Regions from separate parts of the Kitasatospora sp. NBC_00240 genome, predicted to be linked through region 2. Evidence: riboswitches for the same ligand, from Rfam matches in the RefSeq annotation. Region 2 holds a riboswitch; each other region holds the start of a gene.
What was found. A riboswitch is a leader RNA that binds a small molecule or an ion and turns the genes downstream of it on or off. The one in region 2 is predicted to bind thiamine pyrophosphate.
Positions count from the first base shown of each region.

Region 1: linked by a shared signal. The riboswitch ahead of OG689_RS21830 (cytosine permease) and the one ahead of thiO (glycine oxidase ThiO) in region 2 are both predicted to bind thiamine pyrophosphate.
Region 3: linked by a shared signal. The riboswitch ahead of thiC (phosphomethylpyrimidine synthase ThiC) and the one ahead of thiO (glycine oxidase ThiO) in region 2 are both predicted to bind thiamine pyrophosphate.

Region 1 is NZ_JAPEMU010000001.1:5,154,930-5,158,198, reverse strand. It holds gene OG689_RS21835 (trypsin-like peptidase domain-containing protein) at 1-916, opposite strand, end outside; TPP riboswitch at 1,123-1,272, shown strand; gene OG689_RS21830 (cytosine permease) at 1,370-2,716, shown strand; gene OG689_RS21825 (glycerophosphodiester phosphodiesterase family protein) at 2,850-3,269, shown strand, end outside.
Region 2 is NZ_JAPEMU010000001.1:6,964,420-6,967,688, reverse strand. It holds gene OG689_RS29830 (Rv2175c family DNA-binding protein) at 1-56, opposite strand, end outside; gene OG689_RS29825 (FAD-dependent oxidoreductase) at 147-1,349, opposite strand; TPP riboswitch at 1,458-1,571, shown strand; gene thiO (glycine oxidase ThiO) at 1,565-2,791, shown strand; gene thiS (sulfur carrier protein ThiS) at 2,788-2,997, shown strand; gene OG689_RS29810 (thiazole synthase) at 3,090-3,269, shown strand, end outside.
Region 3 is NZ_JAPEMU010000001.1:4,870,689-4,873,957, forward strand. It holds gene thiC (phosphomethylpyrimidine synthase ThiC) at 150-1,988, opposite strand; TPP riboswitch at 1,984-2,119, opposite strand; gene OG689_RS20650 (hypothetical protein) at 2,235-2,435, shown strand; gene OG689_RS20655 (flotillin family protein) at 2,579-3,269, shown strand, end outside.

The sequences.
Region 1 (3,269 bases), 1.8 Mb from region 2:
TGCTCTGCGCCTTGATGGTGACGGTGCTGGGCAGCGCCTTCTGGGCGATGGCCGCGACGGAGCCGGGGGCGGCCTCGTTCTTCTGGGTGTTGCCGGCCGGGACGGTGGTGCTGCGGTGGTCGTTGGCGGAGCTGACCCTGTCGCCGTGGTCGGTGACCGCGACGCCGACGGCGCCGCCGGCCACACCGGCGACCAGGGCGACGGCCGCGATCAGGGCGACCAGGCCGCCACGCTTCTTGCGCGGTCCGCCGGGTGCCGCGCCCGGGTACTGGCCCGGGTAGCCGGGACCGCCGGGCAGGCCGGGCCCGCCGTGGCCGCCGTAGGTGCCACCGGCACCGGCGTCCTGGGAGCCCCAGCCGCCGAGCGGCTGGCCGGAGCCGAACGGGTGGTGGCCGTGCTCGGCCGGGGTGCCGGGCGGCGGGCCGTACGGGTCGGCGGCGGGGCCCTGGCCGGGCGCGGGCGCGGCGGCGTAGGGGCCGGCGGCGACCGGGGCGGTGCCGGCGTACGGGTCGGCCGCGGGGGCGGGGGTGGCGTACGGGTCAGCCGCGGGGGCGGGGGTCGCGTACGGGTTGGTCGGCGGCGGCGCGTCCAGGTAGGACGGGGCGGCGGGCGCGACCGGCGCGGCCGGGGGCAGTACGGGCGGCGGCGCGTCCAGGTAGGACGGGGCCGCGGGGGCAACAGGGGTGGCCGGTGCGGCGGGTGCCACTGGCGCGGCGGGTGCGGCCGGCTCGGGCTCGCTCAGCTTGCCGAAGGCCAGCGTCCGCGGGGAGTCCCCGGCGGGCGGCGTACCGGCACCTGCCGCGGCGGCCGCGGGCTGCTGCGCCGGGCCGTCGGACACCGGACCCACCGCCCCGTGACCGCCGGAGGGCTGCCCCTCCTGCGGTCCGGTGGACCCACTCTCGCGCTCGGTGCTCACTGACGACCTCCATAGCTGACAGGACCAAGATGCATAGTTTTTCGTATGCGGGATTCGATTGCCGTAAGGGGCCCTCTGAAGAACTCATAAGAATCCTTAGCCGGACCGAACACCGGCGGCCGGCCCGGCCCGCGCGTCCCGCGATGCGGACGGCCTGCGGCCCCGGCCTTGGCGTTCCTCCCGGCTCCCGCTAGCCTGTCGCTTCAATCTGAACACGCGGGAGCTTGGACCCCTTCCAGGCTGAGAGTGCGCTGGTCGACCGTACGCCACGGTAGTCGTGGACGGCGGGCGAGGGAGCGCTGACCGCCGGAACCTGTCCGGGTAATGCCGGCGTAGGGAGTATCGGCCATGCCGCCTGCTTCGCCATCCTCTTCTTCGGACGCGTCGGCGTCCACGGAATTCCCCGCTCCTTCGGAAGGCCTTCACAAGGGGGGCCTGCACACGGACGTCGCCGTGCTGGACCGTCCGGAGGCGCACGGGCGCGCCGAGGCGCCGCTCGTTCTCGACACCGAGCCGCCGCGCACGCTGTCCTTCAAGGACCAGTTCGCGCTCTGGCTCAACCTGGGCGTCAGCCTGATCGGCTTCAGCACCGCCGCGACCGTGCTGGGCGCCCCGGGCTCGGAGATGTCCTTCACCGCGGCCGTGGTCGCGATCCTCGCCGGCACCGTGATCGGCACCGCCGCGCTCGGCGTGGCCGCCCTGATCGGGGCGAAGACCGGCGCGCCGGCGATGGCCAACCTGCGCGGGCTGTTCGGTACGAAGCTGAGCTACCTGCCGACGGTGCTGAACATCGCCCAGTGCGTCGGCTGGGGCGTCTTCGAGCTCACCGTGATCGCCCAGGGCGCCCAGACGGTGGCCGGCACCGACGGGTACCGCTGGCTGTTCGTGCTGCTGGCCGGGGCGCTGACCACCGTGCTGACGATCTGGCCGCTGGGCTCGATCGCTGTGCTGCGCAAGTACGTGGCCGCCGCGGTGGCCGTGGCGATGGTGTACTTCACCGTCCAGCTGGGCCGTCAGGGCTTCCCCGACCCGGGGGCGGGCAACTGGCACGGGTTCCTGCACGCGACCGACGCCGTCATCGCGCTGTCGATCTCCTTCGTGCCGCTGGCCGCCGACTACACCCGGCACTCGCGCACCGCCTCGGCCGCCTTCTGGGGCACCTTCTCGGGCTACACCGTGGCCCAGGTCTGGTGCTACGTGCTGGGCCTGATCGCGCTGCTGCAGTCCGGCGGGGACACCGAGAAGATCTTCTCCTCGTTCACCGGGGTCTGGGCCGGCTGGGCCTTCCTGCTGGTGCTGGTGCTGCGCGAGACCGACCAGTCCTTCGCGAACGTGTACTCGACCGCGATGTCGGTCCACAACCTGTTCCCGCGGATCGACCGGCGGCTGCTGACCGGCGGGATCGGCGTGCTGACCACCGTCCTGGCGCTGCAGATCAAGGAATTCACCGCCTCGTACTACAACTTCCTCGGCCTGATCGGCTCGGTCTTCGTGCCGCTGTTCGCGGTGCTGGCGGTGGACTACTTCTTCGGCGCCGGCCGCCGGGGCTGGGATCTCTCCGAGCGGGCTCCCACGCGTTGGCTGATGCTGCTGCCGTGGGCGCTGGGCTTCGCGGTCTACCAGTTCATCGCCCCGACCGCGATCGCCGGCTGGTGGGTGGACCTCTGGACGGGCGCGCAGAGCGCCCTGCACTTCACCCCGCAGGAATGGACCTCGGCCTCGCTGTTCGGGTTCCTGGTGCCCGCGCTGGTCACCCTGGCCCTCACCCCGCTGACCGGGGCCGGGCGGACCGAGGACTGACCCCCTCCGGGCGGGCCGGCCGGGGCCGACCGCCCGAGCCGACCGCCCGGATCGCGCCACCGCGGCGACGGCGGCCCCGCAGGTTGGGGCCGCCGTCGCCGTTCCGTCATCCGGGGCGCCTATCGTTGGCGCTGTGACCAGCGCCGACCTGTCCCCCGCGACCGCCCGCACCGCGCAGCACGTCCAGGTGGTGGCCCACCGTGGCTCCTCCCGGGCGCTGCCCGAGCACACCCTGGCCGCGTACCGGCGGGCTCTCGCGGAGGGCGCCGACGCCTTCGAGTGCGATGTCCGGGTGACTGCGGACGGGCAGCTGGTCTGCGTGCACGACCGCCGGATCCAGCGGACCTCGGACGGCCGCGGGGTGGTCTCCGCGATGACCCTGGCCGAGCTGGAGGCGTACGACTTCGGCTCCTGGAAGGACGGGGCCGGCGCCGCCGACCCGGAGGCCCGGGCCGTGCTGCGACTGGACAGCCTGCTGGAGCTGGTCGCCGACTGCGGCCGCCGGGTCGACCTGGCGATCGAGACCAAGCACCCGGTCCGGTTCCGCGGCCGG
Region 2 (3,269 bases):
GGCAGGTACATCCACTCGGGGACAAGGTCTTCAATCTTCGCTTCGATCTCGCTCACGTCACCAGACTGCCACCTCGCCGGGGCGCCGCGCACCAACCGCGCCCCCGGCGGCCGCTCCGGTGTCCGAACGTGACCGGTCCGTCGCGGCTACGGCTGTCCGGCGAGGGCGGCCTTCAGCTGCACGGCCGGGTCGGCGGCCGGCACCGGGTCGAGGACGGCGCCGCGCTCCAGCAGCCGGCGCCCCTGGGCGAGGTCGCGCGGGCGGTCGACGGTCAGCAGGGCGCGCAGCTGCCCGCCGCGCGTCCAGAGCACCGTCCAGGACGGGTCGCCGGGCGCCCCCCGCCACAGCACCTCGTCGCCGTCGCCGTGCCGGCCCGCGTACTGCACCATCCGCCCGAACTGCTCGGACCAGAAGTACGGCACCGGGTCGTACGGGGTGTCCAGGCCGAGCAGCGAGGCCGCTGCCGCCGCCCCGGACTGCAGCGCGTGGTCCCAGTGCTGGACGGACAGCCGGCCGCCCCAGCGGGTCGAGGGGTAGGAGACGCAGTCGCCGGCCGCGAGGACCCCGGGCAGCGAGGTGCGCAGCCGCTCGTCCACCAGGACGGCGCCGGCCGCGTCCAGCTCGACCCCGGAGCCGGCCAGCCAGCCGGTCGCCGGGCGCACCCCGACGCCGACCACCACCTCGTCGGCGGCCAGCCGGGTGCCGTCGGCGAGCAGCACCTCGTGCGGGCCGACCGAGGCCACCCTGGCGCCGCAGCGCAGGTCGACGCCGGCCGCCCGGTACCAGGCGGTCATCGCGCCGCCGACCGCCGGGGGCAGCGCGCCGGGCACCGGTGCCGGACCGGCCTCCACCACGGTGACCTCGCAGCCCAGCGCGCGGGCGACACCGGCGGTCTCGGCCCCGATCCAGCCGGCCCCGACCAGTACGATCCGCGCTCCCGGCCGCAGCAGCGCGCGCAGCGCGAGGGCGTCGTCGACGGTCCGCAGCAGGTGGGCGCGGTCCGCGCCGGGCAGCGCGACGGGTGCGGCGCCGGTGGCGATCACCAGGCTCCCGTACGGCAGCTCGCCGGCGTCGGTGTGCAGCACCCCGGGCTCCAGCCCGGTGGCCCGGCGGCCGGTGACGAGGTCGACGCCGAGGCCGTCGTAGTCGATGTCCAGGGTGGTGGCGTCGGCCTTGCCGAGCAGCACGTCCTTGGAGAGCGGGGGCCGGTCGTAGGGGGCGTGCGGTTCGTCCCCGAGCAGGACGATCCGACCCTGCCGGCCGCCCCCGCGCAGCGCGCGCACGCACTGGGCCCCGGCCAGCCCCGCCCCGACAACGACCACCTGGTCCGTGTTCCGCCGCTCTCCCACGGCGCCACCCTATCGGCGCCGTCCGCCCCTTGTACGCGCCTTCGGCCCGGACGGCACCCGGAGTTATGGTGGGTGCACCTCGACCGGACGGCGCCCCAGGTGCCGGGCGGTCCGTACCACGGGGGCCCGGCGCACCGGGCTGAGAGGCGGGCTGGCACGGCCTGCGACCGTCCGAACCTGATCCGGGTCATTCCGGCGAAGGGAGAGCAGGGACTTTGACACGCTTCACGAGCGGCGCGACGACGGACGTCCTCGTCGTCGGCGGCGGGATCATCGGCCTCGCGGTGGCCTGGCGGGCCCGGCAGCGCGGCCTCGGCGTGGTCGTGGTCGACCCGGCGCCCGGCGGCGGGGCCGCCCAGGTCGCGGCCGGGATGCTGGCCCCGGTCACCGAGCTGCAGTACGGCGAGGAGCCGCTGCTGAAGCTCGGGATGGCCTCCAACGAGCGGTACCCGGCCTTCGCTACCGAGCTGGAGGAGGCCTCCGGCCTTTCGACCGGCTACCGCGCCTGCGGCACCCTCGCCGTCGCGCTGGACTCCGACGACCGCGAGGAACTGCGCGAGCTGCACGCCTTCCACGGGCGCCTGGGCCTGGACTCGGCCTGGCTCACCGGACGCGAGTGCCGCAAGCTCGAACCGATGCTGGCCCCGGGCGTCCGCGGCGGGCTGCACGTCACCGACGACCACCAGGTGGACGGCCGCCGGCTGGCCGCCGCGCTGGTGGCCGCCTGCGAGCGCGCCGGGGTGCTGCTGCACCGCGCCGAGGTCGCCGAGCTGCTGGTCACCGGCGGCCGCGCGACCGGGGCCCGGCTGAGCACCGGCGGGCTGCTGGGCGCCGGCCAGGTGGTGCTGGCGGCCGGGCCGCGCAGCCACCTGCTGCCCGGCCTGCCCGAGGGGGTGCTGCCGGCCGTCCGCCCGGTCAAGGGCCAGATCCTGCGGCTGCGGGTGCCCGAGGCGTACCGGCCGTTCCTGTCCCGCAACGTCCGCGCGGTGGTGCGCGGGCAGCACCTGTACCTGGTGCCGCGCGAGGACGGCGAGCTGGTGATCGGCGCGACCAGCGAGGAGCAGGGCTACGACACCACCGTCACCGCCGGCGGGGTGTACGAGCTGCTCCGCGACGCCCACGACCTGGTCCCCGGGATCACCGAGCTGCCGCTGGTCGAGACCTCCGCCGGGCTGCGCCCCGGCTCCCCCGACAACGCCCCGCTGCTCGGCCCGACCGCGTTGCCCGGCCTGGTCGCGGCGACCGGCCACTACCGCAACGGCGTGCTGCTCACCCCGGTGACCGGCGACCTGCTCGCCGAGTACCTGGCCACCGGCGTGACGCCCGAGTTGGCGGCGCCGTTCTCCCCCGGCCGGTTCGCCGCCGGCCCCTCCGCCGCCGGGGCCGTCCCCTCCGGCACGGCCCCGTCCGACCTCTCCACTCCCGCAAAGGCACTGGCATGACCGATATCTCACTCTCCGTCAACGGCGAGCCCCGGCAGGTGCCCGCCCGGAGCACGCTCGCCGAGGTGGTGGCCGGCGTGAGCGCCGCGCCGTCCGGGGTCGCCGCGGCGGTCAACGAGACCGTGGTGCCGCGCGGTGCCTGGGCCGGGACCGGCCTCGCCGCGGGCGACCGGATCGAGATCCTCACCGCCGTGCAGGGAGGCTGAGCGCCGTGGCCGACACCGCGACCACGACCGCGACCGCCGACGACAAGGACCTCCTGACGATCGCCGGGACCACCTTCGGCTCCCGCCTGATCATGGGCACCGGCGGGGCGCCGAGCCTGGACGTCCTGGAGCAGGCGCTCCGGGTCTCCGGCACCGAGCTGACCACGGTCGCGATGCGCCGGGTGAGCACCTCCACCCAGGGTTCGGTACTGGACGTGCTGACCCGCAACGGCATCCGGGTGCTGCCCAACACGGCGGGCTGCTTCACCGCC
Region 3 (3,269 bases), 2.1 Mb from region 2:
CGCCGCCGCCATCATCGCCGAGGCACTGTCCCGGGCGAGCCCCGAGAGCGCGGGGCACCGGAAACAGCGCTGCTCCGGGAGCCCCCTCCTGCCCCCGGAACAGCGCTGCTCCACGCCTCGTCACGCACCCGACGGGGCGCGACGGACCGTCAGTCCGCCAACGGCAGGTACACCCGGTTGCCCTTGGCGGCGAACTCGGCCGACATCGCGGCCATGCCGGCCGCCGCCTCCGGGTCGAACTCCGTCGCCACCGCCGTCGATCCGTCTCCGTGCTCGTCGCGGATCTTCTGGGAGATCTTCATCGAACAGAACTTCGGGCCGCACATCGAGCAGAAGTGCGCCGTCTTGGCGGGCTCCGCCGGCAGCGTCTCGTCGTGGAAGGCCCGGGCCGTCTCCGGGTCGAGGGCCAGGTTGAACTGGTCCTCCCAGCGGAACTCGAACCGGGCGTCCGAGAGCGCGTCGTCCCAGTCGCTGGCGCCGGGGTGGCCCTTGGCCAGGTCGGCGGCGTGCGCGGCGATCTTGTAGGTGATGACGCCGGTCTTCACGTCGTCCCGGTTGGGCAGGCCCAGGTGCTCCTTGGGCGTGACGTAGCAGAGCATCGCCGTGCCCCACCAGGCGATCATCGCCGCGCCGATGCCCGAGGTGATGTGGTCGTAGCCGGGGGCGACGTCGGTGGTGAGCGGGCCGAGGGTGTAGAACGGCGCCTCGTCGCAGATCTCCTTCTGGAGATCCATGTTCTCCTTGATCTTGTTCATCGCGACGTGGCCGGGGCCCTCGATCATCACCTGGACGTCCCGGTCCCGGGCGATCCGGCCGAGCTCGCCGAGGGTCTGCAGTTCGGCGAACTGCGCCTGGTCGTTGGCGTCCGCGGTGGAACCGGGGCGCAGGCCGTCACCGAGCGAGAAGGTGACGTCGTAGCTCGCGAGGATGTCGCAGAGCTCCTCGAAGTTGGTGTAGAGGAAGTTCTCCCGGTGGTGGGCCAGGCACCAGGCCGCCATGATCGAGCCGCCGCGCGAGACGATGCCGGTCTTGCGCCGGGCCGTCATCGGCACGTACCGAAGCAGCACGCCGGCGTGCACGGTCATGTAGTCGACGCCCTGCTCGCACTGCTCGATCACGGTGTCGCGGTAGACGTCCCAGCTCAGCTCCTCCGCCTTGCCGTCGACCTTCTCCAGCGCCTGGTACAGCGGCACGGTGCCGATCGGGACGGGCGAGTTGCGCAGGATCCACTCACGGGTGGTGTGGATGTTGCGGCCGGTGGAGAGGTCCATCACGGTGTCGGCGCCCCAGCGGGTCGCCCAGGTCATCTTCTCCACCTCCTCCTCGATCGAGGAGGTGACCGCGGAGTTGCCGATGTTGGCGTTGATCTTCACCAGGAAGTTGGTGCCGATGATCGCCGGCTCGACCTCCGGGTGGTTCACGTTCAGCGGGATCACCGCCCGGCCGCGGGCCACCTCGGAGCGGACGAACTCCGCCTCCAGGCCCTCCCGCAGGGCGATGAACTCCATCTCCGGCGTGACGATCCCGCGCCTCGCGTAGGCGAGCTGGGTGACGGCCGCGCCGTCGCGGCCGCGCAGCGGGCGGCGCGGGCGGCCGGGGAAGACGGCGTCGAGGTTGCGCAGGTCCCCGCCGCGCGGCGAGGTGTGCTTGATCCCGTCGTCCTCCGGGCGGGCCTCGCGGCCGTCGTACTCCTCGACGTCGCCGCGCTGGCGGATCCACGCGTCGCGCAGGGCCGGCAGGCCGCGCCGGACGTCCGGCTCGTACGAGGGGTCGGTGTACGGGCCCGAGGTGTCGTACAGCGGGACGCTCCCGCCGTTGGTGAGGACCACCTCGCGGTACGGAACCCGCAGGTCGGGGCGGGATCCCTCACGGTAGGCCTTGCGCCAGGCGGGGGTCGGGTAGCCGCTGGCCGCGCTGCTGACCGGGCTGCCGGCCGCGCCGCCCGCCGGGCTCTGGGCAGACTTCTCCGGTGTTTCGAACATGGTCATCTGACCTTCTACTCCCTACGCCGGCATTACCCGGTCCAGGTTCCTGCGGTCGACGCAGCGGTTGGTACGCGTGGTGGCGTACCGTTCAGCGCCCTCTCAGCCCGGTGCTCCGAGCTCCCGTGTCTACGGACGGTTTTGTCCGCAACAAGACCTCAACACCGTAGCGGGCACCGCGGGTGGCGGTCCAGAGGGGGTCCAGGAAGCGGCCGCGCGGGCACACTGGGAGCCGACGGAGAGGGGTCCGCGGTGGTCGGCAGCACGGGACGGGTGACGGGGACGGTCGGCGACGGTCTGGTCGGCGAGGTGATGATCCACGTGGTGGCCAGGCAGGGGTCGGAGGCGTTCCTCGCCCATCCGGCGTTCCCCGGGGAGCGGCTGGCGGTCGGCACCCGGGTGGTCGTGGTCGAGTACCAGCCGCCACGGACGGTGTACGTAACACCGGCCTGACCGGCTGATACAGAATCAGGACACCAGCTGCTTCCCAAGTGATCGGAACAGGCGCAGAATCTCCGCTGCCACCGTGTTCCGCGCCATCCTGCACAACAGAGCGCAGCCACGGAACCGGTGTGCCCTGAAGGGGGAATCAGCCGATGCTCATCGGCATCGCAGGGGCGGCCGTCGCCTCGATCATCATCCTGATCGTGCTCTTCAAGCTCATGTGGCGGGTCGCCGAGCCCAACGAGGCACTGATCATCTCCGGGTCCAAGCACCGCGCCGAGGGAGTCGGTGAGGGGCTGGGGTTCCGGGTCGTCACCGGCCGCGGGACGCTCGTCACCCCGGGCGTCCAGGTCGTCCGCAAGCTGTCGCTGGACCTCAACGAGGCCGACCTCGACGTCGAGTGCGTGACCTCGCAGGGGATCCCGGTGCACGTCAAGGGCGTTGTGATCTTCAAGGTGGGCGACGACACGGTGTCGATCGCCAACGCCGCCCGCCGCTTCCTGGACCAGCAGGCGATGATGGGCCACCGCGTCCACAACGTCTTCGCCGGCCATCTGCGCTCCATCGTCGGCGGGCTGACCGTCGAGGACATGATCCGCGACCGCGAGCGGCTCACCGGGGAGACCCGGGCCGCCTCCGGCACGGAGATGGAGAAGCTGGGCCTGATCATCGACTCGCTGCAGATCCAGGAGATCCTGGACCCGACCGGGTACATCCAGAACCTCGCCGCCCCGCACGCCGCCCGGGTCATGCGGGACGCCCGGATCGCCCAGGCCGAGGCGGACCGCCAGGCCACCGAGGCCGAGCAGGAGGCGTTCGCCCGCAAGGCCGAGGCCACCCGCA